4 regions of the Sporosarcina sp. P25 genome follow, and region 4 is predicted to be linked to each of the others. Evidence: riboswitches for the same ligand, from Rfam matches in the RefSeq annotation. Region 4 holds a riboswitch; each other region holds the start of a gene.
What was found. Region 4 has a riboswitch for thiamine pyrophosphate ahead of CSV70_RS07060 (thiamine phosphate synthase). Riboswitches for the same ligand answer to the same signal wherever they lie in the genome.

Region 1 (8,059 bases), on a different contig from region 4:
ACGTATGATCCGCATTGTAATTGCAGAAGACCAAGGAATGCTGCTCGGTGCATTAGGGTCGTTGTTGAACCTGGAAGAAGATATGGAAGTAGTAGGTAAGGCTAAAAATGGTCAGGAAGCTGTAGATTTGGTGAAAAGTCTTCAGCCTGATATTTGTATAATGGATATTGAAATGCCGATTAAAACTGGCTTGGATGCAGCAGAAGAACTACAAGATATGGACTGTCAAATTATTATTCTGACGACATTTGCTAGAGCAGGTTATTTTGAACGAGCGCGGAACGCAGGAGTTCGTGGATATTTACTGAAAGACAATCCGATCGAAGAACTGGTGAAATCGATTCATTCTATTATTGAAGGACGCCGCATTTATGCACCAGAATTAATCGACATGGCATTTGATATGAAAGAAGAAGAGAAGAATCCGCTGACTGAGCGGGAAGTCCAAGTACTTAAGTTAGTGTCCGAAGGGAAGACAACGAAACAGATTGCGGCTGAACTGTTTTTATCACCCGGTACTGTTCGTAATTATGTCTCCACAATACTGGATAAACTCGGAGTGCGTAATCGTATTGAGGCGATTACGTTATTCAATGAAAAAGGCTGGTTCGAGTGAAATTTGTGTGGACATACATTTATAACCGAGGAGTGATTGGTAAGTGAATAAGAAGACGCAAAGTGAATGGCTTGAAAAGCTACCCTTATTACAAAGCGTAGTAGAGCAGAAGGAAGTGTTATGGTGTAACCCTTCTGTCGAATGGGTAGCGGCGGGTCTGTTGAAGACGCATTTATCAAAAGTCGATATAGTAGATGCCAGCGATCGCCTAGAACGATTTGCTCCCTATTTGGCGAAAGCCTTTCCCGATACGGATAAAGGTGTCATTGAATCTCCATTAACCCCGATTCCAAAGATGAAGCGAGAACTTGAAACAGCGTACGCTATCCAGATCCCGGGAAAGCTTTTATTAAAGCAGGATAATGCGTTGCCAATTTCAGGGTCAATCAAAGCGCGTGGTGGTATTTATGAAGTTTTGAAGCATGCAGAGACGCTTGCGATCAATAGTCAGTTGCTCGATTCTACAAAAGACTACAGCCAATTTGATACACCGGTATTCCGTGAGTTGTTTGCGAAGCACAAAATCGCAGTAGGCTCGACAGGGAATCTGGGATTGAGTATTGGTATTATGAGTGCAAAACTTGGCTTCCATGTAACGGTGCATATGTCAGCCGATGCCAAACAGTGGAAAAAGGATTTATTGCGCTCAAAAGGTGTTCATGTGGTTGAGTATATCGATGATTACAGTAAAGCGGTAGAAGAAGGCCGACGTCAGGCAGAGGCTGACCCGTCTTGTCACTTTGTGGACGATGAAAACTCGATCGATTTATTCATGGGGTATGCAGTGGCAGGAGAACGTGTTGCAGCACAATTGAAAGAGCAAAATATTATTGTCGATGAAGCACATCCGCTATTCGTCTATTTACCTTGCGGTGTAGGCGGAGGACCAGGTGGCGTGGCATTCGGATTAAAATTGGCATTAGGCGATCATGTGCATTGCCTCTTTGCTGAACCAACACACTCGCCGTGTATGATGATTGGAATGATGACAGGAATGCACGACCAAGTCTCAGTTGCAGATTTTGGCCTGGACAATAAAACTGCAGCTGATGGTTTAGCAGTCGGTACAGCGTCCGCATTTGTCGGGAAAACGATGGAACCATTCCTCACAGGATGCTATACGGTAGAAGATCAGACATTGTTCACGCTCCTGAAAAAGCTGGCGGATAGTGAAGACATCTGGTTAGAACCTTCAGCACTTGCTGGTATGACAGGGCCTGTACAAGTTATACAGTCTAAATTACCGTCAGCAGATTTCAAAAACACAACGCACCTTGTATGGGGAACGGGCGGAAATATGGTGCCTGCAGACGAAATGAAGAGATATTATAATCATACGGGGAAATAACACACTCTATTTCCCGGGAAATCGACAAAAGATCCGCAGAGATATTCTCTGCGGATCTTATTTTTTAAACTATTTGATTTGGAAGAGGGAAGATATCGTTGATCAACGTGCTGGAACGCAAATTGGATCTCATCACTGATCCCCACCATTTTGACTTACATCTTGGTGTTACTGCAAATCTTTAAAAATCTTCAATTTCAACAGTCTTGGAGCCAATAATAGGCCGATAATTGTACCACTCACTGTCGATACAAGAAAAGGGGGTAGAAAGAAGAAGGCAGTGACGGTAGTGCCCATCAAAATTTTGGCATAAGGCACCGCAAACAATGGTGCTATCAAACCGGTTCCAATAATTTCTCCAATACCCGCACTCCAATTTCTTTTGAAACGCTGATAGAGTACGCCAGCTAAAAGTGCACCGATCATTCCGCCTGGAAACGCGAGCAGTGAACCTGTCCCTGTCAATAAACGTACGAGTCCTGTCATAAACGCTACCATCACGGCAGCTCCAGGCCCCATTATAATCGCCACTACGACATTCACAGCATGCTGTATGGGATATGCTCTGGCGATACCAGCAGGGAATGAAACGAATGCAGAGCCGGCAACTGCGATGGCTACAAACATTGTCATGAAAATCATTCTACGTGTATTCATACGAACCCCATTCATTCCAACAAGGAGTATATTGTTCTTGCTAAATCACTTGCTGCATACAGTGGATCTTTAGCCGATGCGATCGCAGAAACAACGGCTACACCATCTGCTCCGGCTTGGATAATAGAGCTGGTTGTAGCCAGCGTAATTCCGCCTATAGCGACTATCGGCATATCAGGGAAAGTAGTATGAATTTCTTCTACTAAAGTGGTACCGACAACTGCCGAAGCATCAAGTTTGGTTGACGTCGGATAGATCGGACCCAGTCCTACATAATCCGCGCCAATGGATTGTGCAATTTGTACTTCTTGTGCATTGTGAGTCGAAACCCCAAGCCATTTATCCGGACCAATTCGCTGACGCACGCTGTCTGCCCGTTCATCATCTTGTCCTACATGAACCCCGTCCGCATTAATTGCCAATGCAAGATCCACATCGTCATTGATGATGAAAGGAACGCGATACAATCTGCATAGCGCCTGACACTTTCTGGCAAACCCGAGCAAAGCTTCGCCTTCGAGGGCATGTAATCCTTTTTCACGCAACTGAAAACATGTGACACCCCCGCGAAGAGCTGCTTCCACTATTGCTAATGGATCTTGATTCCCTGAGTTTGGTGTGCCCATTACAAAATATAAACCTAATGCTTTCTTCAATCCTATATTTGACATCAGTGTATCTCCTTTTTTAGATCACCATATGCCCAATGATTTGTCGGTCCATGGCCTGAACCGATCTTCAAGCCATTTTCAATCGCGGCTTGTATGAATTGCTTCGCTTCGGCAACTGCATCCGTCAAGGAATAGCCTTTAGCTAGAAAACTTGTCAACGCCGCTGCAAATGTGCATCCGGTTCCATGTGTGTCTTTAGTTTGGATCCAAGGTGTAGTTACAGTGAATGACTGACCTTCTTCGTCCGCGTAATAATCCTTTGCGTCCAACACATCATTACGGTGGCCGCCTTTCATAACGACGGCTTTCGCTCCCATTTGGATAAAAGCAGCTGCGGCTTGCTGAATGTCTTCATCTGTTCGTATTTTCATTCCGGTCAGTACTTCCGCTTCAGGAATATTCGGAGTCACAATGGTAGCCAGTGGCAACAAATGCTCTTTTAATGCTTGAATCGCCTGTTGTTGCAATAAAGTTTGTCCTCCCTTTGCAATCATGACAGGGTCAATGACTAATGGAAACGAAGGGTATTCTTTTAATAGCGTAGCTACTTCAGTAATAATTTCTGCAGAAAACAGCATCCCGGTTTTACATGCTTTTACATCAAAATCATCAAGTACTGCACGTATTTGTGCTATTACTCCTTCTGTTTGTATTGGATAAACACCGTGAACACCGTGTGTGTTCTGAGCAGTCACCGCGGTTATAGCAGAAGTGCCAAATACACCTAGTTCCTGGAACGTTTTTAAGTCGGCTTGAATTCCTGCGCCACCTCCGCTATCCGAACCGGCAATGGTCAATGCTACTTGTACTGTCAATTGAAAAACCTCCTGTCTATTAGGTTGAAAATGTTTTCGATTCTCTATCCAATGTATGTAATGTATTTATGAAGTTCACAGCAAAGTCGCCAGGACCACGTGAAATTTTTGCTGTCTGTTCACCAGCCCGTTTATAAAATGAAAGTGCATCTGCTACGGCTTCCAAGGGATGCTCCATTCCTACAGAGAGAAAAGCACCCGTGATAGAACTAAGTAAACACCCCGTACCTGTAATGGTAGTCATCATGGGGTGACCGCCTGTAATGGATAATGTGGAATCACCATCCGTGACAATATCCACTTCGCCTGATACTGCAACCAGACAGTTATACTTGCGAGCAGTCATTGTCGCTATACTTTTGATGTCGGCAGAACCTTCACCTGCGTCAACACCCTTGGCGGCCCATGGAACATCTGCAATTGCAGCAAGTTCCCCTGCATTACAACGGATCAGTGTGACGTCTACTTCGTTCAGTACTTTCAGGACGCTAGCTTTACGAAAAGCTGTGGCGCCTGCACCCACAGGGTCTAGTACGACGGGTTTTCCTACTGCGCGGGCACTGTTTCCTGCCAAAATCATTGCATCTACTGTTTGTTGCTTCAATGTGCCAATATTTAAAATGCTGCAAGAGGCAATTCTAGCGATATCTTCTGCTTCTTCTACTGCATCCGCCATAACGGGAGAAGCGCCTATTGCAAGTAAACCATTTGCTTGGAAATTCGCGACTACAAAATTTGTAATGCAATGAACGAGCGGTTGCCTTTGACGAAGTTCTTGAATAAGCTGCATGTTTCTTTTCCTCCCTTTAAAGGTATATATACAAAAAACCCATGCATAGATGGGCAATTGGGTATGAAAACTACCCACTTCCCTCCGCTAGTATGTGCTAGATCAGGTTCAAAGGGTTTGCGTAATCGCATCTCAGCCGAAAAGAAGGCGCCCCTAGTGGTGGCTATGTATCAGACAGGCTAATTATATCATATACATGAAAAAGGTTGAAATAATACTGGGATTAGAAGGTCTAAGTATTTGGAAATGAGCGATTCCGAATAGACAAAGAGGTATAACGATATGCTGAATGTTACATAATTATCTGAAGGCGTATAACTGTTTCAGATGAAATAGATAAAAGGGAGCAGATCGCAAATGGAGAAATTATTTGAAATTCAACAGATGGTTCATTCATTGGATGATATATCATTCACATGGAGTGACACAGGTGGTTATTATCGTGTTTATAAAAATGACAGGCAAGTATATGAAGGAACGGCTCCAAAGTTTACGGATGGTGAATTAGACCCGTCACATCCTTTTCAATATACAGTGGAACGAGTAGAGGAAGGACGGGTTCAAGATGTGATTGTTATCCAGACGTCCGCCCTAACAGAAGTACAGGAAGATGAACATCCTTTACAACGCTTAGTCATTACAACGATTGTCGCCCCATCACAAATTGCACTGTCATGGGAGTGGATTAAGGACGTAGAGAAGTTTGATATTTACCGCAACGGACAATACATCGAGACAATTACTGATAATCGTTTTATTGATCGTGAGACAAGTCTTTCTGAGTCGGTAGTATATAGTGTCGCGGCAACGCGTCCATTGATTGACAGCAATCAGAAAATGAATGTCAGTAAATCGATCGCATCAAAAGTGTATGAAGTGATTATGCCTCGAAATCTTGAGAATAAACCGACAGAAGAAATCTACACTTTTTCTGTACGGGTAAAGCAGCGGAATCAATTACTAAAACCGGTAGCTGACAGGAAAAAGACAAAAGAAGTGGAACAGTGGAAGTTCCGTTATACGACATTTTTAAAGGAAGATATTATAAAGAATCCGAATCTCTTTTCACCGATACCATACTTTACAGGAGATGATCGGGACTTTAATCCAGAAGGGAAAAGCTTCCGTACCCGTGTGGATATAGAAGGAGAGTTTATCGGGGGAGACAGTACATTGCAATTTACGAAAGCCACGGGACCGTCAATCGGCTTGAATACGATGAAACGGTATAAGCGTCATGACCATGCGTCTGTAGATGGTATAGACATTGATCGGTTGGAAGGGAAATCGACAGAAGTTCATTTTACAATCAATCATGACGTAGGCAATCCATTAACCACTTCACCGCCAATTCATTATGAAGTGAAAGCTCATGTGGATCAGGAAGGGAACATTGACCTGGTTGGCTATCATAATGATGCACCTCATCATGAAATTTATTTAGCGCTTGACGGAGAGGACTGGCGTTCCGTCCATCGTACTGAAAGTGAAGGATTAGCGTATTTGTCAGGTGTGCTGGGAGATAATTATTGGCGTTATACCACATGTAATTAATGCAGTTGAGAAAATAGTATTATCCATCCCCTCTATTCTATCGTCTAGTAAGTATAATTTTATCTATTATTGTCAAAGCTAAATGATATAAAAACGTTAGAGGGTTTTCGTATGAAAAAAACCGGTTCTATAAGTGTCTTGCATGTTATTTTCCTGTCGATGACAATAATTGGTTTGAAAAATCATGTGACTATTATCCCGTCATTGGTGAAAGGGGCGGGAAGGGATGGATGGATATCTATTCTAGTTGCAACTATTGCAATCTTTCCTTGGCTTTTTCTCGTACTTTACATCCATAAAAAATCAAATCAACAACCGTTAACAAAGTGGTTGGAGACGAACATCGGGAAAGTCGCTACAGCCATATTCCGGTATGTAACGGCTTTCTTTTTAATTATTATGGCCGCATTTACAATGGGTGAGACATTATTTTGGATGGTGTCAACTTTTCTGCCAGAAACGCCTATGCTGCCGTTGGTAATCGTTTACACCATTTTATGTATCCTACTTGTCACCACAAACTTACAAACGATTGCGATGGTTAATGTACTTATTTTATTTTGGATCGTTATTTTAGGTTTTTTTATTGCATTTACGAATATGCAAGTGAAAAATTATGAGTTGCTTCAACCTTTTTTGGAACATGGATTTCAACCTGTACTCACTACCGCGATGTTTGCAGCATCCGGATTTGTCGAGATTTTGTTGTTCTTGTTCATACAACAACAAGTCAAAGATCGGATGCGGTGGTATCATTTCGCTATTATGCTTTTCATTTTAATGGGTTTGACCATGGGTCCTACCATTGGAGCCATAACGGAGTTTGGTCCAACCGAAGCGATAAAACAAAGATTTCCCGCCTATGAAGAATGGGGACTGGGATCGGTTGGGCGGTTTATCGAGCATTTTGATTTTGCTTCAATTTATCAATGGTTGTCAGGTGCATTCATAAGAGTGGGGCTTCTTTTATTCATAGCAGCGGACTTGTTAAATATGACAGGAGACAAACAGCGTATTTGGAAAATACTTGCCCCCGCTTTTTTCTTTATGACGTTGTCGTTATCTCTTTTGGATGATCGTCTTTTTCATACCATTAAAGGAGATTATGTATTGATCATCACTTTATTCTTCATGCTCTTTCTATCTTTCTTTTTAGTCGTTATTGCTTTGATTTCAAGAAAACCATCTAGAAAAGTCAGAACATAAAATCTATACAGAAAATGGTGAAGAACCATGAAGTCGGATGAAAAGGAAATAGATATAAATTCCATGAAACAATTGTTTCTAAAGTCCGCGGATGTTCAGTTTCAATCGTACACGTTCAATGAACGTCCAGTAGTATTCATTACATGTAATGCCATGATCGATCAGCAATTGCTGAATGAAGTCATTGTTCAACGTGTTCAGCTTATGATGAATCATTTGAAGGATGTAACGACAGAAGAAGCCATTGTAGCACAATTACACATACCGGATTTAAAAAGAGTGGAAGACATAAATGAAGCGGGTACACTCGTATACACCGGAAATTTGCTTCTATATTTTGAGGAGTTTGGTCTTCTCTTTTCAAGTAATATTGCAAAAAAACCAAACCGAAATCCCGAAGAG
Region 2 (8,059 bases), on a different contig from region 4:
CGCCGCAATGACAATGAGTGCTGCTTTATTCTTGAAGATATTCCGAAGATCGCGTCTAACTATAAACCAAATTTTATTCATGTAATATAAACCCTCACTCTATATTCTGTCATTCGCACGTTACACTAACAAACTGGAAAAGATCGTATCGTTCAACACGTCCGTGATTTGCTTTTCCGTCAGTTGTTCATGATGCGTCTTTGACCAATCGTTAACTAGTGCTAAATACGTTTTGAATAAAAGATATGCAATTAGCTCGCTGTCACATGGCTTTAATTCACCTTTTGCGACACCGCGATCAATCTTTCTTGCAATGAATTTTAATATTTCCTTCTCTATAGACGTTAACACGTCTCCTACAGCAGGTGTTCGTAACTCTTTCTCTTCTTCGATCAATTTAATAAATAACTGATGGGTCTCGCGAAATTTCAACAATTGCATAATACGCGCATGGGCATTCTCTTGAAATGACGCGCCTTCTTTAGCTGTCTGTTCGGAGACGTTTTTCATTTCTTCAACCATTTTCCAGACAATTGAATGAAATAACTCTTCTTTATTCGAGAAAAATGTATAGATTGTACCTTTCCCCACATTCGCAATCTTCGCTACTTGATCCATCGTCGTCGCTTTATATCCAAACATCGTAAACGATTTTTCAGCCGCCAATATAATTTCTTCTCTACGATCCATTATGACACTTCCTTCAGAAATGACCGGAATACCGTTTCGGTCTTCTAGTCATTATATTACATAGATTTATAGATAAATGCAAGATATTACACAAAAGACTACCATACAAGCCATATGGTACTGACTTGTATGATAGTCTTCAATTTTTTATTCGATTATAAATACTTTGCGAATCGGTTCTTTGATTACTTTATCGTTTGCTGATTTCACTTCGGTAATCGTTAAATAATAGAGTTCGCCTTTAGTATATCTAGCAATCGGCTTGATTTTTACTGATTTCCCATCTTCTCCGAGTGTTGTAGAAACCGTAACCATTTCACCCATTGCATTTCTCACGACTACTTTTTCTAAGTTCGCAGCATCATGTTGTAATGTATCTGAAAACGTGATAGTCCACTCTTTCATCGTTTGAACTTCATTTTCAGAATCGAAATACGTATAGGGTTGATCATTTTCGATCACTACAACTTGCAGTATTTCTGAAGACAGTTCGAGACCTTCAACTGCATCCAGCACTTTACCCGCTTCCCCGATTTGAACGATCATCTTTCCGTCAACCACTTCTGTTTTTTCTACTTTTGCCGGGTGCAGTTCTCCAGTCTTTTCATCTATCACTTGAATTTGAAGCTTCCTATCTGTAATTGTCGCTTTTACATTTTCAGGTGATTTGAGTGAGAGTTCAGGGTTCGGTATAGGATTCCAATCATCTCCTAGATCTGCTCCTAAGTTCGTTGTATACTGCCAACGTAAAATATCGTCTTTCTTTAATTCATAAATTCCAGCACTATACTGCGGGAATTCACCATTGACTGAATACATCCAGCCACTTAGCGGACCGCCATGAAATTCCGCTACATTATTAATACTTTTCACGTATAGGGTTGGACCTATACCAGTAAATTTGATTGGTATTGAGCCACTTTCTACTTCACGTTGTAGTACAGTGAACGCCGTATCCCCCGACTCAATTTCCAACTGTTTTGGGCTAATAATATCCCCCATATTCATTGTTCGTGTTTCTACGGAAAATGTAATATTCGTTGGATGTACTGGTGGCTCTATAGTTTCTTCTTCAGAAAATTGTTGCCAGACAGATTTACCCGTTTTAATTTCTTGTAGTGCAATTAAAGATTGTTCGACAGCTATCGTATTGACCCATTTATCGGCTGGTAAAGTGAATGCAAATGCTCCATTTTTCATTTGGAATTTGCTTAATGCATCTACAGGTGATTTCCCATCTTTTTGCCATTCGATAGATGTAACGTCTTCTCCTGACGCAACCAGTCCTGAAATGACAGTCGCAATACTGTTGGAGTTTTCTCCCCAAGCGCCCCAGCCAGCTGTATCCAGTTGTTGTTCGCGTAAGACGTGTTTTGCTCGTTCAATGGCTGTATTCACCGCACTATCATCTTGATAATTTGCTAGTGCCAATAAGACCATCGCTGTCATATCGGGATCAGCTTTGTCTTGTACGTTTAATGAAAGAGAAAATCCACCCTTTTCCTTTTCTTGCTTTAACAAATGTTGTAACGCTTTTTCTTTCGCTTCAGCATTCCATGTTCCTACGTCCTGCCCACGCTTCATACCTGTATCTAAAGCGAGCATCGCCCAGGCGTGTTTATTTATAGGACCAATTGATCCATCTGCTTTTTGTTGTGCCGCTAACTCTGCATACAGATTACGATTCGTTTCCCACGCAGTAGTTGGATCCTTCCCTACTGCCAGCAAACCAAAGATATAACGGATATGGTCTGTATCTGACTCGTCACTATTTAATTCTGGATCTTTAGTAATCCACTCTGGTAATCGTGCTGTACCATCAATTAATTGCGAACTAGATGCGCCCAATCCAACCAGTTCCGTCCAACTAATTCCCGGCATACCCCATCTAAAGTTATCCTTATTATATCTCTCTACTTCATAAAAACGTAACGTATCCGCGAGCATCTCGTCTACCGAACGGCTTACTACTGGTTCCACCGAAGATATATTTGCGGTAGTGTTTACATTTGAATGCACTGCTTCAGCAAGTCCCGTTATGGATAACACTTCATTTGGTACTTCGCCTTGCACATGTAGAAGTACTTTCTGGTTACTTTCAACGGTAACGGAGCCAACTGTTAGGCCTCTATTACCTATAGTCCAGTTACTAGCGTCTGAGGCCGCTTCCGTAAACGCGTCTCCATGTAATGTGAGTTCAATAGTCGGATTCTTGTCCCCGACTTTCAACTTCGTGTTGGATTTGAAAACTGCATTGCGTTTATAAAAAATGTGAATCTTATCCTGTTCGTTCACTATAGTATCGATTAGTGAAGTAGATGATCCTTCATTTACTTCCACCACCCACTGATCAGTGCCATGTAAGCTTCCATTTTGAATGTCATTAATCGACACAAAATTCTTTTTCAGTTCATCTATCTCAAAAGGAATATCTTGTTCCTGTAACAACTGTTCAACAACTTGTACAACCGTACTGTCTTCTTCGAATGTGACTTCAGTTTCTGAAAGAATAGAGCCATCTAATCCATCGATTTTCACGTGGGCTGTAGGCTGCTCTGCTTTTAAAGCAATTCGATTCCAAACTGAACTTCCCGCATTTATGTCTGCTAGCGCAAGTAATACTTGCTCAGTCGCCATTAAGTTGGTTTTCTTATCAGTCACTTTCCACTTATATGAGCCATCTTCTAACTGGAAACCTTTTATTGCATCTACTACTGTCTGATTTCCAATATGCCATTTCTCTGCTAGTACGTTTTCATTTACTGCAGCTAGACCCCAAATCGCTGTCGCTGTTGAATTGGCATTATCGCCCATTCCAAATTTACCTGGCGAATTAAATCCACCCGTCTGTAAGTCTAGTTGTCTAGCTCGTAGTAAGTCCTTCGTTCTTTCAATAGCTGCATCCGCCGCTTCTTCCCCTTGATAATTAGACAATGCGATCATGCCCATACCTGTCATATCTGGGTCTGAAACCGTACCGCTGAATGAATATCCGCCATCTTCATTTTGCTTATCGAGTAAAAATTGTAGTGCTTTTTGTTTCGTATCTTTATTCCACTCGCCTAAATTGGCTCCTAGACGTTCGCCTGTATCCATCGCAAGCAATGCCCACATATGTTTATTAATGCCACCAAATGCGCCTGTATCTTTGTTTTGTTGCGATGCTAATTCTACATAAAGATTACGCTTCGTTTCCCATGCATCGGCTGGATCTTCGTTCATTGCGAGTAACCCGAAGATATAGCGAATATGTTCTGTACCATAATGTATAGGTTCCAAATGACTTGGCTCTTTTTTTTGCCATTCTGGTAATACCCACTCGCCATCATTCAGATCTTCACCTGCTGCGTAAAGCCCGACTAATGTTTGCCACGAATCCAGTTTCATCTCTTTGTTTTTATAAAACTGAACGGTTTTAGCTAATAAGTCTTCCACATCTGTCTGCTCGGCAACCGTTCCTTTTGTATTCTCTACACCTGTATCAACTGCTTGTACCACCGGAGTTACAAACGACAATACCAACATCAAACTTAGCAACACAGATAATACCTTACTTACTCGACTACCTTTCTTCAACGACTCCTACCCCCTATTTTTTTCAATAAAAAAATCCCGCCTCCGGAAAGAGACAAGGATGGATGGATGCGTGTTTAGACGTACCTAATACAACACCACATACACACCTTTTTCCGGAAGGTTGTAAGCATGGTATTATGGTAAGTCTCCTGACTTTTGGATACAAACGCAACTTCAACCTTCCCAGTACGAATACCAGTGGTTGTCTGAAGTCACTTTCCAATTACAGTGGCCGGACCGTTCAGGATTTTCACCTGATTCCTTTTTAAGTCTTGCAAACTAGCAAGACACCAAAATACGCTATAAACTCCTCTTTATCATAAGGAGTCGACATAACAATTGCAATAGCGTAATATTTGACGGTTCATGTATTATACAGGCTTCTATCCTATACCGATTTCTCTCAACGCTATCTTGACTATCTTTTCAGACTATGTAACGATAAGAGATGGATAAACACTAGGGGTGCTTTTGCTGAGAGAGGCGTTCGCCTTAACCCTTGAACCTGCTCTAGATAATGCTAGCGGAGGGAAGTGGACATATGACGGATTTTATCCGTACTATGCAACCGCTTCGCATAGAGAAGTGGTTTTTTTGTGTGAATTTTTTTAAGAAATGAGAAGTGGTAAGAATATGATGAATAAAGTTTTAGAGTTTACTAATGTCTCTTTTCATTATCAAGCAACGAAAGCTTCGAAACCAACTGTTATTTTCGATCAAGTTGACTGGCACGTGAAGGAAGGCGAATTCGTTAGCATCATTGGACCAAGCGGCTATGGCAAAAGCACGTTATTTCGACTCATCACTGGCCTAGAGAACCCTGACAGTGGACAGATTTTATTGGACGGAGTAGTGACAACGAAGCGGTTAGGCAAGGTTGGGTATATGCCGCAGCAAGACTTACTCATGCCGTGGCGGACGATTCTTGAAAATGTTCAATTACCTGTAGAGCTTCAAAAACGTAAACCTTCTTCCGATGAAATCATCCAGTTACTTGCTGACTTCGGACTGGCAGGAGAAGAAAACGCCTATCCTGGAAACTTATCAGGCGGGATGCGACAACGTGTTTCTTTTTTGCGCACAATCCTGACCGGCTCAAATATTTTATTATTGGACGAGCCATTTAGTGCACTAGATGCGATCACGCGGCTGACGATGCAAGAGTGGCTAATCGATCAATGGCAGAAGCTCGATAAAACGATCGTCTTCATCACACATGATATTGACGAAGCCTTATTCCTATCTGATCGCATCTTTGTACTTGCTGAAAAACCGGTACAGGCGATTCGCGAAGTCGTCGTACCTCTCAGCCGACCACGCACTATGCGAGACTTGGCACGACCGGAACTGATGGAACTGAAAGAGCAACTGATCAGCGAGCTTCGTTCGGAGGCGCGGCTATGAAGAAGATGACTTCGTATAGTTGGTCTATACTTCTCGTCGCGATGCTACTTGGCGTATGGGAAATCGCAGCGCGACTTTACGACAAAAGTTTCCTCTTTCCGTCCCCTTCAGCGATTCTGATTAGATTATGGGAGCTGAAAACGGAGCTGTTTATCCATCACTTACCTCCGACTGCTTTAACTATTTTGATCGGCTTATCGATTTCGATCATCATCGGATCCACACTAGCGATTGCGATGTATAGTAAGAAACCAATTGAGCAAGCATTTTACCCTATTTTGATCGCGTCGCAAACGATTCCTGTCATTGCGCTTGCACCGATTTTTGTCTTGTGGTTCGGCTACAGCATTTGGAGTAAAGTCGCAGTCACCGTCTTGATCACTTTTTTCCCGATCACCGTCAGCGTATTCGACGGCTTACGCTCGTCAGATAAGAACTTACGTGAGTTAATGTTGACAATGGGCGCATCCGCCAAAGATATCTTCTATAAGCTAGACCTACCTTCCGCTTTGCCATCTTTCTTCTCTGGACTCAAAGTGGCGGTCACACTTAGCGTAATCGGTGCGGCCATTGGAGAATGGTTAGGCGCGCAGGCAGGACTTGGGTATTTCAGCAGAAGAATGATGACGCAATTTGATAGTGCTGCTGTATTCGCACCGATCGTCTTGCTTTCGGCAGTAGGCATTATCTTCTTTTTACTCGTTGTCGTAATAGAAAAATACTTTTTACAATGGAGGAATCATCAATGAAAAAACGTCTGTTCCTTAGCATCACGTGTCTTCTTCTACTTCTAGTGGGATGTACAAATGATACAACCCCTGCCAATCAAGAAGAGACACCGAACAATGAAAAGAAAAAAGTCAGCATTATGCTCGACTGGTATCCGAATGCCGTACATAGCTATATATATGTTGCGCAAGAAAAAGGATTTTTTAATGAAGAAAACGTGGAAGTGGACATTCAATTCCCTGCCAATCCGACCGACCCAATGAACTTGACCGCAGCTGGTAAAGTGACACTTGGATTGTATTACCAACCGGACGTCATTTTAGCGCAAGCAAATGAAAATATTCCGGTTAAAGCGATTGCCTCCATCGTACGTGAGCCGCTTAATTACACAGTCATGTTGGAAGAAAGCTCGATTCAATCACCTAAAGATCTCGAAGGCAAAACAGTTGGCTATCCTGGAATTCCACTGAACGAATCTCTGATTAAAACGATGGTAACGAATGACGGTGGCGATTATGACAAAGTGAATATGATCGATGTTGGATTTGAATTGGAATCTTCACTCGTTTCGAAACGCGTCGATGCCGTAACAGGAACATTTATTAACCACGAAGTGCCTGTTATGGACTCGAAAGGATTCAAAACGCGCTACTTTAATCCAGTAGACTATGGCGTGCCGAATTATAGTGAAATCGTGTTGTTGACGAGTGATGATACATGGGATAAAGAACAAGACGCCATCCAGGCTTTCTGGCGAGCAGCTCAAAAAGGCTATGAATTTATGGTAGAACAGCCCGAAGAAGCACTCGACCTCTTGCTGAACAACCAAGATCAAGCAAACTTCCCGCTAGACAAAGCAATCGAAACGGAAAGTTTACAAGTGTTATTACCTAAGATGGATACAGATGGTGAAGCATTTGGCACGCTGGATGAAACGTCTTGGAAAGAAGTACGGGACTGGCTACATGAAATGGAAATGATCAAGACGAAACCTGAAGTGGATGAGATGATCTTAGATATCAATACGGGAGAAATGTTCTCTAAATTAACGAAATAAAATACTCAAAAGGCTATTGCGAGAGTCTCCATGACGGACCGCAATAGCCTTTTCCGATGATATTCGATTAGTGAGGCAGTACGGTAAACTTCACAGCAAATGACTTCTTCATCGCAACTCCATTCTTATTTTGCGCACCTTGATCCACACGTAAATAATGAACCCCTTGTGGCCATTCAGTAGTTGGTGTAATGAATAATTGCTTACTATTTAAAGGATCCACTTTCGCTGTAAAACTTTCGATACGTTCTGTGCTATTTGGCGAACGGGTAATGTAAATATGTCGAGCATAGTCTTCTTCCAGTAGCAATGCACTAGTGAACTTGATTTTGAATACCTTATTTGGTTGTACATGCAGTTCAGGAAAATCGCCCTTAAATTCATTCAGCAATGCGTTGCTAAGTCGTTCTATATTAACTAATCCCGCACCGAAATGAATGTCTTTTCCCGGCGCCCCTAAGTCTGTCGCGGTCGTTTCAAGTAACCGTCTAATCTCAGTGGGCGTCGCTTCGGGCTTTATAGATTTCAATAACGCCGCTGCGCCTGCTACCATAGGTCCTGAAAAAGAAGTTCCACTGACTGACTTATAGCTATTATTAATTG
Region 3 (8,059 bases), on a different contig from region 4:
GCAATACCCGCAAGAGGTAAATTGGCTGCGGCAAGTACAGTGGACATCATAATGATACCTGCACCTGGCACACCTGCTGTACTAAATGACACGACAAGTGCACTGACAATGATGGCTAGGATTTGTGCGCCACTCAGCTGGATATCAAATAGCTGAGCAACGAATAAAGCATTGAATGTCTGCAAAATGCAAGCACCGTCACGTTTCAAGGCAGTTCCTAAAGGTATCGCAAAACCTGCAATCTCTTCTTTCATTTTAAATTCTTTTTTGCTATTTTCCATGGCGACCGGCAATGCTGCATTAGAGCTAGCCGTACCGAATGCGATACCGAATGTCGGCTGGAAGCTTTTCCAGAAGTGCTTTGGAGACACATGTAGGAAGCTTAGAATAACAAAGTACGCGATAGCCATCAGTGTCAAAGCTAAGATTAATCCTAAAATATAAACAAATAATTTTTGCACAATATCAAGACCTTGTGTGGCAATTACAGAACTGATTAAGGCGAAAACACCTATTGGAGACAATTTCAAAACAAGCATCGTAATCTTTTCTACGATAGTGTGCACGCTTTCTACGAATGAAAGAAATGGTTTTGCTTGACTGCCAGCCATACGAATTCCGATGACAACAATAATTGCCGTGAAGATAATCTGCAACAAATTCCCTGTGGCGAACGCTTCGAATGGATTGGTAGGAACTATCGAAATCAACCATTCAAGAATACCTTGTCCTTCCTTTGCCTCTCCTGCTGCCACTTCCCCTAAGCCATCTACTATATTCCCGGGTTTCAATACTGAAGCGGTGATATAACCAATGACAAGCGCGAGTATGCTAGTGCTGATGTAAAGGAACAATAGCTTCCCTGTTAACCGTCCAACTTTTTCAGAGTGATCTATACTAGAGAAACCTACAATTAATGATGTAAACACAATGGGTACTACTACGAACTGGATTAAGCTCAAGAAAATTTTACCGATTGGAGAAAGTACGTATTCATTCAATTGCGGTACTGCTTGCGGGAGGAAGATATTTAGAATAATCCCAAAAATAATACCTAACACGAGACCGACTGTGATTTTTGTTGAAAGTTTAATAGAAAACAACTCCTTAAATCCTTATTGATATAGTAGGTTTAATATAATGAAATATATATGTTTTGTCAATACTAATAATTCTAACTATTGCAAGAGTGTATAGTAGTCGCTAATTTTATTGAGTCTTGTTCAATAAGATCAAATGGTATTATGATGAATTGAAACAACTATCTTAAGAAAGAGCAATTATGTATACAACTAATATTAAATCATATAAGATACCCCTATAGGTATGTAAGGGGGGACGAGATGAAAGAACAATCGTATGAAAATCATACACGGGTAACACCTTTGCAACACTATATTTGGTTACCATTAAGCGTTCTATTGCTTTTGACAACAGCGATCTATGGAATTTATCAATTTGTAAAGCATGGGTTTTCAATGCAGATTTTACTATTATTCGCTGTCATCGTTCTTGCTATTATTCCAGGGATGCTCGCACGGATTTATGCGTTGTCTTTGCAAGATCGATTAATCATCACAGAGGAGCAGCTTCGTTACTTTATGTTGACGGGTAACCGTTTAGCTGCACAATTGACGAAATCACAATGGATTGCATTACGATTTGCTTCAGATGAAGAGTACGTGGAACTTGCGAATCGGGCAGTAGTGGAAGATCTGTCACCAGATGAAATTAAGAAATCTATAAAGTCATGGAGAGCAGATCATCAGCGTGTGTAATGAAAATAGAGAACACAGGATCTGAACTAGATCTGTGTTCTCTTTTAAGTTGGTTACATATTATATATCGCTAATTATCGATATATTGATAGCAAAAAGGCTGAAGATAAACTACATATCATGACAAGTAAAAATACCATATCTATCCCAGTATACCGTGTAGGATAATAATATGTCCTTGCAGCACCCATCTGATACTGTTTCGCTTCCATCGCAACTGCAATGCGTTGCGCGCGCCGTATACTTTGGGCAAATAGCGGAACTGTATAGGACTGCAATCGTTCATAGAAACCTCTAAATCCTTTTGAAAACTGGATATTTCGTACTTTTAAAGCATTCCTACGAATTTGTAGCTCTTCAGTTACAGCAGGAATTAAACGAAAAGCTGCAATAAAGCTATAGGCATATTTGGACGGCAGACGAAACTGTTGCATCATAGCATAAAAGAATAGTACAGGTTGGATAGTTAAGATAAACGTAAAGCCAACGAAGCCGAATGAAAGTGACTTACTTCCGAGCAAAAGCGCGTGTTGAATACTCTCTTCAGAAATCTTGAATAGCCCCCATTGCCAAATTACCGCTTCACCCTTACCGAACAACAACATGGTCAACCCAGTGGATAGGAATGAAATAGCTAACGGAATGGAAAGCAATGAAAGTTTCTTCAGCGAATAACCGCTAAATACATAAAATAATATTCCATATAAAATAGCTTGTGAGATAGCAAAAGATAAACTTTGATTTACGAGCGTAATAATCAAGAACGCAAAAAATACGATAAATTTTAACGCAGGATTGACTCGGAATAACCAGGTTTCGCGTTTAGGTGTGAACCAATTGAACACTCTTCGCACCTCCTACTCCATTAGCCGTATGCACAACACCATCAACTACAGTCCAAACAGCAGTAGCGAAGTTTTCTACTATTTCTGTATCATGCGTAACCATCAAAATTGTCATGCCTTCAGTGCGCAATTGTTCCAGCTTTTCAAGAATGGCGAAGGTGTTTCGTGCATCCTGCCCGAAAGTAGGCTCATCCAGTAACAAAATGTCTGTACTAGGAGTAAGAGCAGTTGCGACACTCAAACGACGCTTTTGACCCGTAGATAGCTGGTAAGGATGGCGCGAAACAGAATCAGGTAAGTTAAATAAACACATCAATTCTTTCGCATAAACGTCTGCATCATCTTTTGGCATGCCGTGTAAAGATACGGTTAACTCTTCCGTAATCGAGTTCGTCACAAATTGTAGTTCGGGATTTTGAAAGACGAGCGACAGACCTTGCGGGAGTTGCCGTTTCTTCTTTTTCCACGCAATGGGTACACCGTTCACTTCATAGATACCGCTAGTCCGAAGTAATTGCATGAGAGATAAAAGTAATGTACTTTTACCAGAACCATTTTCGCCAACAATCGTAATCCAGTCACCGGCCTGTACAGTCGCATGTTTGGCAGAAATCTTTTCCATTTGACCACGATAGCCGTGAAAGTCCTGGATTTGAATTTTCTTTTGTGATGAAACGGCTTGACGATTTATCATCATTAATTGAAACGCATCAGATGTTTTATATTCTTCCCATACCCCTGGGTACCAAATACCATATCGTTTCAGTTGTTCTTGAAAGTTTGCAAAAATATATGCTGGTGAACCATCTGCGATTATGACGCCATGATCATTAAACAACACAACACGATCTACCCAGTCAGCAATCAAATTGATTTTATGCTCCACAATGATCACAGTTTTATCAGCGGTTGCCTCTTTAATAGAAGACCAAATCTGTTGCGTGCCTTCCGGATCCAATAATGCAGAGGGTTCATCCAGAAATAGCACGTCAGGTTCTAATAATAAAACAGAAGCCAATGCTAACCGTTGTTTCATACCTTGAGACATTTCATTGATGGGCGTGTGGACATCTTTCAAATGCAAGTCCACACGCTTTAACACTTCTTCAATAAGAAGTGCCATTTCTTCACGCGGAACTTGAAGATTCTCTAAAACGAATGCAAGTTCTTCATCTACATAGGTCATACAGAATTGTGTGTCTGGGTCTTGGAAAACGAACCCCCATGAGTCAGGTAACTGAATGTCTGTTGCTTTCATTGGCAGTTCGATGGAGCTTGGTATAATGCCGCTCAGTACTTGGAGTAAAGTGGATTTCCCACAACCACTAGGACCAAGCATGAGAACTTTTTCGCCAGACTGAACAGAGAAGGAGAAGTCTTTAAAGACCAAAGCATCTTCTCCTGGAAACTTCAGTCGTAAATCTGTAACGCTGATGTTATTCATAGTTGGATCATACCTCCGCTTTTACTGATCAAGCATCGTATATTCTTTCTTATCAACAGGTCGAATGAGCGACGTCACACCTGTTGCTTCTAGCGCCCTTACAATGAGCACAGCAAAAATACCCGTGAAGATGAATGCGCTGATTGCACGTAATCCGTATTTTACAATGAGTGCCCATGTTTCGAGTGCTGCGTAACCATAAACCAAGTCAAGTCCGAAACTTGCAAGACATGACGTGATTCCTGCTAATCCAGCAATTAAAATAGAATAGCGTTTATAACGGAATGCAGCGAACAATAATTCCGCAGCAAGACCCTGTGCGAGTCCATACATCAATACTTCAATACCATGACCAGCAAACGCAGATAAGGAAGCCCCTGCAATACTTGCGATGAGTGCAGTACCTGGTTTTCGTAATAATAAAAAGGCGAACGGCCCGACCATGAACCACATACCGTAAAGCAGTTGACGCGCGACAGGCATGATCGGTTTGACGACAGTGTATAAATCATCCCAAAACTTCATCAGCACGCCAAACACAACGCCAATCATGATGGTAATCAATAAATCGGTGAACTTTAACTTTTTCAAACTCTTCCACTCCTTGTTATTTTTTCATACAAAAAAGCCGTCTGAAGAGCAGACGGCCGAGGAAGGAAAGAGATTCCTGTATAATTCCATCGATCACGCTCTCTACGCTGGCATTACCCAGATCAGATTAACGGTCAGCAGTGGATTCATCTGCTATCTCAGCCTGATTCTCTCAAGCACCCGGACGGACAATCATGTAAGCAATCCTAGTATACAGCACGTTGAATTGTGTGGCAACTTATGAAATGACTACATGTTCAATAAAATGCTTGCAGTTTAAATTGAACATATTGTACTGAAATCCTGATATACTAATAGGATAGAAATGTTCATAATTATATTCTCGATATAATGGAAATAGAGTGTAAAAGGAGTTTTCACATGACAAAACATATAGCGTTTATTGACGTGGAGACGACAGGTATGAGTGCCGAGGCGAGTGAAGTGATCGAGTTAGGCGTTATGCTGGGAGAGTATGAAAATAACCGTATTGTTCGGGTCGCTGATGAGTATTGCGAGTTTCAAGAACCGTTCTATTCCATTTCTCCGACGATTACGAATCTCACGGGCATTACCGATCAGATGGTAAGAGGGAAGTCGCTTGATATGGATAGAATTCTAAAAATACTTGATCAAGCAGACGGTATAGTAGCACATAACGCATCATTTGATAGGGGGTTCGTCAGCCGGCTATTACCTGAAACGCTCGATATGGACTGGTATTGCTCCGTCAGACAAATCAAATGGAAAAATTACGGCTTTGAAAACGGTAAACTGCAACAATTGCTGAGAGCGCACCGAATTCAAGTGCATAATGCCCACAGAGCACTTGACGATGCAAAAAACCTAGCACTCTTACTGAACTCGTCCAATCCGAATCTGACGGATGATACATTCATCTCCTATTTGATGAATAAAGCACCGATGAAGAAACCAGCCAAATCAAGATTTTAATAGTAGCGAATGATGTCCGGGAATACTTCACCGGGCATCTTTTTTGTATGGTTTAAGGTTTAAATCATAGGAAAGTGAATCTTATAACAAAATCAAAGTATAGAGTGATGACACAAAGACGTCATGGAAGTATGCTGAATTCTTGTGTATAAACCAATCTGCACATCTTTTTCATAATCTTTTTCTATACTTAAAATATAGATGGCTAGGAAGTTTATCTTGAAATACGCAGATTTTCAAATATACCGACGATCATGCTAGAAGCAAGAACAGATAAGACAAATTGAATGAAGGGTCTAGACAAAAGTGCAGATGACTATATTGTAAAACCATTTGATGCACGGGAACTTATAGCGAAAGTAAACGCTATTTTGCGACGATCTGAGAAACTGGAAGAGGACTTGGATCATCCTGACTGTGGTGAGTAAATAGTGCTCCATATTCGTTGCACTATAAGGATAAGAGTACACAACTGTCATAGAAAGGGTTTTACATTATTGAGACGCCCATTACTCAATCCAAGAGACCGTTGACGAGAGATCAATTGATGCATGCCGCCTAGTATCATAATAGGTATCTCGATATTCGAACTGTCGACTATCCATACAAAATTTAAGGGATAAATAAAAAGATTTCCTAATGATGAACTTATAAAGGTGGTGCTATCTATCATGTACAATATATTGTCAAGTGTAAGTCAGCTCATCATGGAACCTGTAGATATCTTACTTCAATCATTTGAAAATAGTCCAATCATTGTCGCATTACTCCTTGGTTTATTAGGAGCTGTAGCGCCTTGTCAGTTGACGGGGAATATGAGTGCTATTACTTTGTTTGGTAATCGTTCTATCCAATTAAAACAAAATGTAAGTGAAGTGATTTCATTTATAGTAGGTAAAGTGGTTGTTTTTAGCGGACTTGGTTTGCTTGTTTGGTTTTTGGGAGAGACATTCCAAAATACTTTAATTGAGTATTTTGCTTTATTTCGTAAAATAATAGGTCCACTCATTATAGCTACTGGACTCGTCCTGCTAGGAATTATGAAGCTAAAGTTTCTAACTAACATACCACGGTACATCCCTGTTCGAATGCGAAATGGGATAGTAGGATCTTTTTTCTTGGGAGTTAGCTTTTCTTTGGCTTTCTGTCCTACGATGTTTGTATTGTTCTTTTTATGGTTGATGCCACTCGTTGCAACTACAACTTATGGATTTGTGTTGCCGGCTGTTTTTGGTGTAGCTACGTCTATTCCGTTAATCATGTTATTTCTCTTCATCTGGTTAGTGGATGCGAAAAGGCTTGTTATGAAAAGTAGCATGAAAGTAGGAAGCATTATACAGCGAACTGCAGGAGTTATACTAATCGTGATTGGCTTAGTAGATACAATCACCTATTGGCAAGTGTAAACTAAGTACGGATGGTATTTACATCTGAGTCATGTGGTACTACTGATTGTTACTTATATATATTGAAGGGAGCTTTTGATAAATGCTTGAAAATATTAACTTATTCCTAGCTTTTGGTGCTGGGTTTTTAAATTTTATCTCACCTTGTACATTGCCATTGTATCCTGCCTTCATCTCCTATATAACGGGAATGTCATTAAATGATATGACATCAGATAGAGTGAAGATTAATAGAAGTGGAATAATACATACTATTATTTTCTTGCTTGGATTTTCGGTTATTTTTATATTTTTAGGATACAGCTCGTCTCTAGTAGGGACATTCTTTTATCAGTATCAAGACTTGCTACGTCAACTAGGTTCCATCTTCATTATCATCTTTGGACTTATAATTCTAGGATTCTTTTCGCCCTCATTTTTAATGAAAGAGAAAAAAATACAATTTAAAAACCGCCCCGTTGGATATTTCGGCACATTTCTAATTGGTTTGGCATTTGCAGCAGGATGGACACCATGTACCGGACCAATTACGGGAGCTGTATTCCTAATGGCGGCTCAAAATCCGGGATCTGGAATATGGTACATGCTCGTATATGTCCTAGGGTTTGCCATTCCATTCCTACTCTTATCTATTTTTATTACACGTGTAAAATGGATTCAAAAGTATAATCGTCTTATAACAAAGGTTGGCGGTTATATAATGGTCGTGTTGGGTTTCGTATTATTTTTTGATGGTTTAACCTATATTATTATATGGCTTAGTCCATTCTTTAGTGGTTTTATGGGTTTTTAAAAGATGTCGTAGTCTGAATGAAAATACAAAAACTCCATGAAATATTATGGAGTTTTTATTCTGATAGTATTGCAGTTACTCCACTATTAAATCTGTAATAACCACGCATTTATTGGGGAAATTACGGTGCTTCATAACAATAAGATGGCGCTTGTAGCTAGGCTGAAGGCCATTCCGAACGCAAAGAGTGCTCTAGTAGCTAATGGAATAGCATGGTAATTATAGGCGGTTGCCTTAAGTTATGCTTC
Region 4 (8,059 bases):
CAGACAATGCAAGCAGGGTGAGCCTTCTTTTACACCAATAGGAAACGTCAGCCCGTAGCTCCCGACGCAAGCACCCATGAAGAAAGGGATGCCCAGTTGTAATGCGGCGTCATTTGCCAGTAATCGAGTTTCGATATTATCTGTGCCGTCGAGAATGAATTGATGGCCTTCGAATAATTCGAGGATGTTTTCTGGCGTCACATCCGCCACAATCCCACGCACTTTCACATCGCTGTTGATAGCGCGCAATCGGCTTTCCGCTGCAATTGCTTTTGGCAATTGATCGATGACATCCTGTTCCGTGTATAATTGCTGTCTATGGAGATTGGTCCATTCCAAAATATCGCGATCGACAATCGTCAGTTCACCGACACCTGCCCGGACTAGCATCTCCGCTCCAGAAGAACCGAGTGCACCCGCTCCTAAGACGAAAACTTTTGCTTCACGAATACGCTGTTGCCCAACCAGTCCGATCGGTGTAAACAGCTCTTGCCGAGAATATTTACCAATCAATTTGTCACAAGTCCTTCAGTGGGACTGCTAGCTACACCATAGTCACGTACTGGCATACGTCCTGCCTTATAACCGAGACGTCCCGCTTCAATCGCCATCTTCATTGCGGCTGCCATCATGACAGGATTTGCCGCTTCTGACACTGCTGTATTTAACAAGACACCGTCTGCTCCGAGCTCCATCGCGAATGCTGCGTCTTTTGGTGAGCCAACGCCTGCATCGATGATCACGGGGACATTGGACTGCTCAATGATGAATGACAGATTCAGCGGGTTCAGAATGCCTCTGCCTGAACCGATTGGCGCAGCGCCCGGCATGATGGCATGAACGCCTAATTCGCATAGTCTTTTTGCGAGTACTACATCGTCTGACGTATAAGGCAATACAATAAAGCCTTCCTCTAATAGCGTTTCAGAAGCACGTAATGTTTCTACAGGGTCTGGCAGCAATGAACGGCTGCACCCAATGATTTCAACCTTTACCATGTCACAAAGTCCGGATGCTTTTGCGAGACGCGCGATATGTACGGCTTCTTCTGCTGTGCTTGCACCTGCAGTATTTGGAAGCAATGTATAGCGAGTTAAATCCAATTGCTCTAGAAAATTAGGCTGCGATGCTTCAAAAATATCCATGCGCCGTACCGCGAATGTGAGGATGTCTGCTTCTGATTCTGCGACTGCCTGCTTTTGTATATCAAATGAAGGGTATTTCCCTGTACCTAATAATAAACGTGAAGAGAATTCTTTATCTGCAATTTTTAACATCTTCATCCGCCTCCTACAAAATGAATGATTTCAATTTGGTCTCGATCCATAATCGGTGCATCGTAGTACTCTTTTTGCAAAATTTCTTTGTTTTTCTCCACAATCAAAATACGATCACCAAGTCCTAAATGCTCAAGTAACTGCTGAATCGTCCTTACTTCCGGAACGACTGAATACGACTTTCCGTTCAAGTCAATCATTTTCTCCATTAAACGCCTCTCCTTTTCTATAACTCTGTAAAACGTTTAGTGACCGCATAGGGGATAATACAGCCGCGCCTGCTACGTTGTTTCGCTGCAAATCAGGCAAATGATGTGGCTGAATTCCGCCGATTGCATATACGGGAATCGAACTATACTTCGCAATAGAAAACAATTCGTCGGTACCGCGTGCTGGTAGGCCGGGTTTTGATTTTGTTTCGAAAACATGCCCGTATAAGAGCCAATCTGCTCCTTCTGTCGTAGCTTTTTTTGCCTCTTCTATTGAATGAATCGAGCAGCCGAATGTTAGCTCGGGAAACTTCCGACGTGCATCCCGTACACTCATGCCATAGCCCGGCAACTGCACGTTCGAAAGGTTTAGCTTGCTGGCTACGTAAGGTCTGGCATGTATAATGAGCTTTTCAAGTGGGAATCCACTATTCGCAAGACGTGAAATCACATCTATCAGTTGTTCATCTGTCTTGGACTTTTCACGCAAGATCATAGCATCCAGAAACGGTATTGTCTGTTGCAAGTGAAGTGTTAGTTCATCAAGCGAAAGACGGTCATCGGTCACGCCAAGTAATTTCATTCATGCCCCTCCAATAGAAAAAACCACTTCCCGAATCGGAAAGTGGTGGATGTGTCGACAGAAATACATACGGAACGACTCGCCACTTCCCTCCGCAGGTGCTAACCTGTTCAGGTAATAAGGGTTTCAGAGCCACACTCTTTTCTCAGTCCTTGTAAAGGATTCCCCTAATGGTCAAAATATTTCATTTTCAGAACTAGCGTATCATGTGTGTGAGAGAATGAAAAGAGTTTCTTCATAAAAATTAGAAGATGATTGCGTCAAACTATTTTATTCATTTACCTCAATTCACTTGTATTAATTATCCTACGTATAAGATTATTTTGTGAAAATGACCTGGACGTCCATCAACTTTTGTCAAACAATACTTTTTCTTCTCGTCAAAGTGCTTTATACTGAATAGGTAGTACACATTTATGAATAGAGGAGAATCGTACGGATGAAATTAACCTATTCTGGTAAAACGAAAGACGTCTACCGCTTGGAAGATGGCCACGTGCTATTGAAATTCAAGGATGATGTAACAGGGGAAGATGGTGTATTTGATCCAGGTGCCAACACAGTAGGCCTGACGATTGAAGGTGCCGGGAAGTCTGGACTTCGCATGACGAAATACTTTTTCGAGAAATTGGAGGAGCAAAACGTACCGACACATTACATCGATGCCGATCTGGATGAAGTGACGATGACGGTGAAGCCTGCTACGGTCTTTGGTAAAGGATTAGAAGTGATTTGTCGATACCGTGCGGTCGGAAGTTTCTTGCGCAGATTCGGTGCATACGCTGAAGAAGGACAAGTACTGGATGCTTACGTGGAAGTGACGCTGAAAGACGATGAACGTCAAGATCCACCTATTTCGGAAGATGCTTTGGCACAACTTCACATTTTAACGCATGAAGAATATGCGACACTTAAAGAATTAACAAAGCAAATTTCTGAAGTAGTACGAAAAGAGATGGCGGAAAAAGGTTTAGAACTATATGATATCAAATTGGAATTCGGTCGCGATCCTGAGCGCAACATCATGTTGATCGATGAAATTTCAGGAGGCAATATGCGCGTTTATCGAGGCGATACATATATTGAACCAATGGAATTAGAAAAGATATTATTCTCATAAAATTTGACCGGAAACGAAAAATGTTTCCGGTTTTTTATATTTCCTATACTAGCAACCAGTGTGTGTGGCGATACATAGTTTGCTTTATCACCAGTGTGCGGTAGTGAATTCTAGCTAATGAAAGGGCCTTTTCTATCAGCGAAACTTTAATCTGTCTGCGGCTTTCATTTATTTGTTGGAAGGGGGATGCGGTTGCGCTCTATGTTTGTCGTTAAGCGCTCAATGTGTCTGTGTAAACGCTCTATGTCGGGCGTAAAGCGCTCAAAGTCCAGCGGTAAACGCTCAATGTCACAGGGTAACCGCTCTATCCAGTCCGCAATCCGCTCTTAAAATGATAGATACATGTTAGAATTTTGAGAAATGGGGTACACTACACACTATGAGTTCATTATCCAATCAGTAATGAACAATGAATTACATAACTTATACAAGGAGGAATTTAATGATGTGGAAATTACCAAGTATTGCATTGAGCTCAGCGTTATTGATGGCAGCTTGCGGGGGCGCTACGGATGAAGGAAATGAAAAAGAAAAAGAACCGGTGAACGGCACGGGTGATCCAGTTGTAGAAGAGGAGACAGTGGAGCCTGAAGTGATGGCACCGGTTATAAATGTGGATGGAGAAGAAATTGGTTCTGTAACGCTAACGCAAGGGCCATCTGGAGTAGCAATGGATATCGATGTATCCGGCCTTGAGCCAGGAGAACACGGTATGCACTTCCATGAAACGGGCGTCTGTACTGCACCGGACTTTAAAGAGTCTGCTGGCGGTCATTTCAACCCAACAGATAAAAAGCATGGATTAGAGAATCCAGAAGGACACCACGCAGGAGATTTGGAGAATCTTGTGGCGGATGAAGAAGGTAACGCAAAAGTTACTGTGACGACAGATGCAGTTACGCTTGAGTCTGGAAAAGAAAATTCGTTAATGGATGAAGATGGAAGTGCATTGATTATCCATGAAGGCGCAGATGATAACATTACCGATCCAGCAGGCAATTCAGGAACACCATTTGCTTGTGCAGAGATTACATCTGAGAATATGAAGTAAGAGGTAAGGCAGGATGTCCCGAGGTGTGGGGCATCCTTTTTTCGCGTGGACGAAGTCTTAATCGAAATATATAAGAACTGGATAATCTGTATTTACAAGGGGTTTCGATCCTAATGATAAAATGGAAGAATGCATATCACCATCCTTCTTTCTAACGGTCTCTTCATTCCCACAGACGAAAAAAAGAACGCCCTCCCGGAAAGGGGCGTCCTGTTGATTATCGAACGATCGCGATAATCCCTTCTTCATCATCCAGCTTTAGCTGAATGCCTGCTGCCATCGGATCTTGATCGAGATACTGCTCAATCCAAAGGCGAAGCGCTTCGACGAGACGGGAAGTGTCCAAGTGATGCATTTTGCCGTTAAGCTCTGCATCTGCTGAAAACCCAGTGTCGTCATCGTAAGCAAGTTCGACTTCCACGTCGTCTGGCATTGCACGTGACTCTTTTGCAATTAAGACACAAACCGCATTCACTACGTCTTGTTCGTAGATTATCTGTTGTTCCATTGATTCATATCCTCATTGCGTTTACGCTCTTTCTCTTTGAAGATCGCGAAAATCTTGCGAACCATGTAAATGATGAAGACAATCGCTAACACGTTAATCATCAAGCCCATAATGGAGCCGAGCATACCCATATTCGCAAACAAGCTACCGAATAATAGACCTGCAAGTCCACCGACGAATAGACCTTTCATCAAGCCGCCACCCATTCCGCCTGGCTTCTTCGCTGTGTTACCTGCTGTTGCTTTATCATTACTTTGATTGGTGTCTTGTTTCTTTTCTGCTTTATTCGGTTGCACACGATTTGGTGTACTGAAACTCTTCTTACCGGACTTATAGCCACGTGCTTCGGCAGTAATTTCATCTTGGAAGATGATGTTCCCGATTGGCGACAAAATCAATGTCGCAGCGAGGAAAAATGCAGCAAATTTTTTCAATTGAAAATCTCCTTTAGTGCTGTAATGAAGGTCTTGGATTTACCAAAGCCCTTCTCTTTATTTTACTGGATAACTGATCGTAATGAAAGGAAATTCCCTTACTTGGCGAAGAAGTTTTCTGTATAAAATGGCTGTTCTTTGTCATTAAAGTCTACACCGATCCCAAGGAACTGGTAGTCACGGATTAATATGTTTTCTCTATGGCCTTTTGAATTCATGAGCCCTTCATGTGCGAAAATACTACTTGATTGACCGTAAGCTAGATTTTCACCCGCACTGACGAACGTTACTCCTTGCTTTTTCATCCGGTCGAAAGGGGACTCGCCTTGTAAGTTTTCATGACTGAAATAATCTTGTACTGCCATATCTGTACTATGCAGACGGGCTGTTTCGGATGCAAGTTCGTCCCATGTTAAAATGGAGCGGCCATGTCGAACTCTTGCCGCATTCGTCAAATCAAATAGTTGCATCTCAAAGCCTTGACGCATCGCATCGTTTTGAGGGGCATAGAGCGCGGACTTTTTTTGCTCTAGCGAATCGGCTATTAATTGTACTGCAGTTACCGTATTCGCCTTATGCAGATCATAAAAGACGTAGATATAGAGACCGTCGGAATGAAAGATATCCATGCCTTCATCATTTTGCAACTTATAGATGTTTGTCCCTTTACGTATTTCAGAGATCGGTTCGCCGAGACCTTCACGTATTTCCGCTTTCGGCACACCGTACTCGATGCCGATGGATGAAGCGATGAGGCGATCATTTGTATAGAGCGCATTGACGCGACGTTTGATATCGTATGACAACATGACGAAGTTCTGATAATTGTCATGGAACGTCAGCCATTCCGTTCCATATTCATTGACGGATTTTCGCATAGGTTCACCGAGCTTTTCCTTCACTTGCGCTTCGGTTGCGCCGATTTCGATATTGTGGATGGAAATAATGCCTGTTGCCGGTGCATCGAGCACAGGTTGGGCCACTTCATCTGGGGGCTTGCTTCCGACAGCTTTATCGGAAACGAATGTAATAAAATTGACAATCGATTCTTTTGTATAGTCAAGCGCAGATCCAACTACTTCCTCGTTCAGCACGGATTCTACTTTGGCATCAAGCGGTTCGAGAAACGATAAGTCCACGTATTCCGATACCGGGCCTTCCCATAAAGGCTTGAAGGCGTAGAGTAGTACTGCGAGAAAGAGTAACTGAAACAGGCGTTTTATCATAAGAAACCCACTCCTCCATCATATTATACTCTGTTTCACCCTCAGCAATACAGTGGTAACTATGAAATGTTGAAAATTTTCCTACAGAGTAGCAGGAAAAAGGGTATACTAAAAAAAGAATGGAAGTTTGGAAGGAGTGGATGGCATGTTCGGTGGCGTGAGCAGTGTACCTTCCTGGTTTTATATAGTCGCATTTGCAGTCGTCATATTGATTGTCCTGATTACGGAATGGCGAACAAGATGAAGAATGAATTTCATTAGAAAGAAGGAAAAAATATGTTAACATTTGAAGAAAAACAACAGATTATAGAAGAGTTCCCGGAGTTAGTGAAAAAAGAAGTGTCTATGAAACGCTTGAACTATCATTATGAAGAGTCGTTGTATGATAAAACGGTAGTCGTGCAGCATTTGCACCCGAACGGTAATGCATTTGTCTACGTGGCAGATGTTCAAGGTTATGAAGCAGATGACCGCGGTCTAGTCAATGTACGCGATTACTCTGCGGATGAATTCCGTGCAGTGATCCGCGCGGCAATTGAAGGATTGGCGACAGAGGTGCAAGAACCTGAAACAATCGCAGAGACTTGGCAAAATTCCAATGGTCAAATGCTGACGCTTCTTGAAGAAGATGGCTTCTTTAATATTTATCATGAAGTCAACTTAGAAGAGGGCTTCGGAGATTACGGTGAGGCGGCAAGTTATTTGAAAGAAGAAGGCTTTTCCGTCAAAACGAAATAACAGCTACAGGGGTGATATCGAATGAAGGGTAAAACAGTTGCGATTTGGATGATCGTGGTGTTGATTGTGGCGGTAGTGGGCGTCGTGTTAATGGTGCAAGCTACCTTCAAAAGTAATCCTACACAAAAAAATCATCAATCAATGGACAACCAGTCGTATACCGAAATCGGTACGTTTGGCTGGCAATAAAAAGTAGAATGACTGCCAGGGATGTACTATTCCTGGCAGTTTTTCATCGTGTGGAGTTAGTGGTTATGCGAGTACCATCGCCGACGCGTCTCAGCAAATGAAAAAAGCCGCTCAAGTATTCCGGTCAACCTGGACGGAATCTTGCGCGGCTTCATTTTATTTCTTGATGCTATTTTGCTGACTAGTTGATCGGTATAGGCCTTTGCCAAACGGTAGCCACCAGTTCCACTTGCCGAACAGTTTCATTAAGCTTGGCACGAGCAATAGTCTAATAATCGTCGCATCGATCGCCACTGCGACTGCGATACCTACGCCGATTTGCTTCACTGGCATGACGTCTGTAAACGCGAAAGCGCCTGTCAGAACGATCATGATGAGCGCGGCGGACGTAATGACTTTACTTGTCGTGGCCAATCCCTCAACCGTCGACTTATCATTATCGAACGACTGCGCGAACTCTTCTTGCATCCGCGAAATGAGGAATACTTCGTAGTCCATACTTAAGCCGAATACTAGACTGAAGACGATGACTGGGATGATGAGCGCTACGGTACCTGGATTTAATCCGAAGTGGCCGTACTGGAATATATAGACGAGAATGCCGAATGTAGCCGACAATCCGAGAATATTCATCAGAATCGCTTTCACCGGAATAATTAATGAACGGAACGCGAACATCAAGATGAAGAAAGTAGAGACGATAATAATCAGCAACACGTATATG

Region 1: it holds a riboswitch for thiamine pyrophosphate, as region 4 does, so the genes downstream of both, thiM (hydroxyethylthiazole kinase) here and CSV70_RS07060 (thiamine phosphate synthase) in region 4, are expected to answer to the same signal.
Region 2: it holds a riboswitch for thiamine pyrophosphate, as region 4 does, so the genes downstream of both, CSV70_RS01200 (ABC transporter ATP-binding protein) here and CSV70_RS07060 (thiamine phosphate synthase) in region 4, are expected to answer to the same signal.
Region 3: it holds a riboswitch for thiamine pyrophosphate, as region 4 does, so the genes downstream of both, CSV70_RS08290 (ECF transporter S component) here and CSV70_RS07060 (thiamine phosphate synthase) in region 4, are expected to answer to the same signal.

Annotation. Positions count from the first base shown of each region.
Region 1 covers NZ_PDYV01000002.1:232,252-240,310, forward strand. The annotation lists gene CSV70_RS02885 (sensor histidine kinase) at 1-1, shown strand, start outside; gene CSV70_RS02890 (response regulator transcription factor) at 5-616, shown strand; gene CSV70_RS02895 (D-serine ammonia-lyase) at 660-1,964, shown strand; gene thiW (energy coupling factor transporter S component ThiW) at 2,133-2,621, opposite strand; gene thiE (thiamine phosphate synthase) at 2,633-3,292, opposite strand; gene thiD (bifunctional hydroxymethylpyrimidine kinase/phosphomethylpyrimidine kinase) at 3,292-4,107, opposite strand; gene thiM (hydroxyethylthiazole kinase) at 4,127-4,897, opposite strand; TPP riboswitch at 4,960-5,062, opposite strand; gene CSV70_RS02920 (DUF3238 domain-containing protein) at 5,255-6,451, shown strand; gene CSV70_RS02925 (endospore germination permease) at 6,563-7,657, shown strand; gene CSV70_RS02930 (spore germination protein) at 7,685-8,059, shown strand, end outside.
Region 2 covers NZ_PDYV01000001.1:251,161-259,219, reverse strand. The annotation lists gene CSV70_RS01215 (YhgE/Pip family protein) at 1-81, opposite strand, end outside; gene CSV70_RS01210 (TetR/AcrR family transcriptional regulator) at 121-690, opposite strand; gene CSV70_RS01205 (DUF4430 domain-containing protein) at 838-4,266, opposite strand; cobalamin riboswitch at 4,389-4,576, opposite strand; TPP riboswitch at 4,718-4,815, shown strand; gene CSV70_RS01200 (ABC transporter ATP-binding protein) at 4,903-5,670, shown strand; gene CSV70_RS01195 (ABC transporter permease) at 5,667-6,419, shown strand; gene CSV70_RS01190 (ABC transporter substrate-binding protein) at 6,416-7,456, shown strand; gene CSV70_RS01185 (S8 family peptidase) at 7,524-8,059, opposite strand, start outside.
Region 3 covers NZ_PDYV01000007.1:81,343-89,401, reverse strand. The annotation lists gene CSV70_RS08310 (dicarboxylate/amino acid:cation symporter) at 1-1,103, opposite strand, end outside; gene CSV70_RS08305 (DUF6526 family protein) at 1,344-1,778, shown strand; gene CSV70_RS08300 (energy-coupling factor transporter transmembrane component T family protein) at 1,853-2,623, opposite strand; gene CSV70_RS08295 (ABC transporter ATP-binding protein) at 2,601-4,067, opposite strand; gene CSV70_RS08290 (ECF transporter S component) at 4,089-4,658, opposite strand; TPP riboswitch at 4,741-4,852, opposite strand; gene CSV70_RS08285 (exonuclease domain-containing protein) at 5,040-5,612, shown strand; gene CSV70_RS16340 (response regulator transcription factor) at 5,900-6,040, shown strand; gene CSV70_RS08280 (urease accessory protein UreH domain-containing protein) at 6,284-7,018, shown strand; gene CSV70_RS08275 (cytochrome c biogenesis CcdA family protein) at 7,101-7,811, shown strand.
Region 4 covers NZ_PDYV01000006.1:17,321-25,379, forward strand. The annotation lists gene CSV70_RS07045 (ThiF family adenylyltransferase) at 1-513, opposite strand, end outside; gene CSV70_RS07050 (thiazole synthase) at 510-1,283, opposite strand; gene thiS (sulfur carrier protein ThiS) at 1,280-1,486, opposite strand; gene CSV70_RS07060 (thiamine phosphate synthase) at 1,470-2,069, opposite strand; TPP riboswitch at 2,140-2,248, opposite strand; gene CSV70_RS07065 (phosphoribosylaminoimidazolesuccinocarboxamide synthase) at 2,509-3,189, shown strand; gene CSV70_RS07070 (superoxide dismutase family protein) at 3,632-4,240, shown strand; gene CSV70_RS07075 (DUF2653 family protein) at 4,458-4,748, opposite strand; gene CSV70_RS07080 (hypothetical protein) at 4,733-5,182, opposite strand; gene CSV70_RS07085 (CAP domain-containing protein) at 5,281-6,408, opposite strand; gene CSV70_RS07090 (hypothetical protein) at 6,685-7,146, shown strand; gene CSV70_RS16450 (hypothetical protein) at 7,168-7,335, shown strand; gene CSV70_RS07095 (MMPL family transporter) at 7,492-8,059, opposite strand, start outside.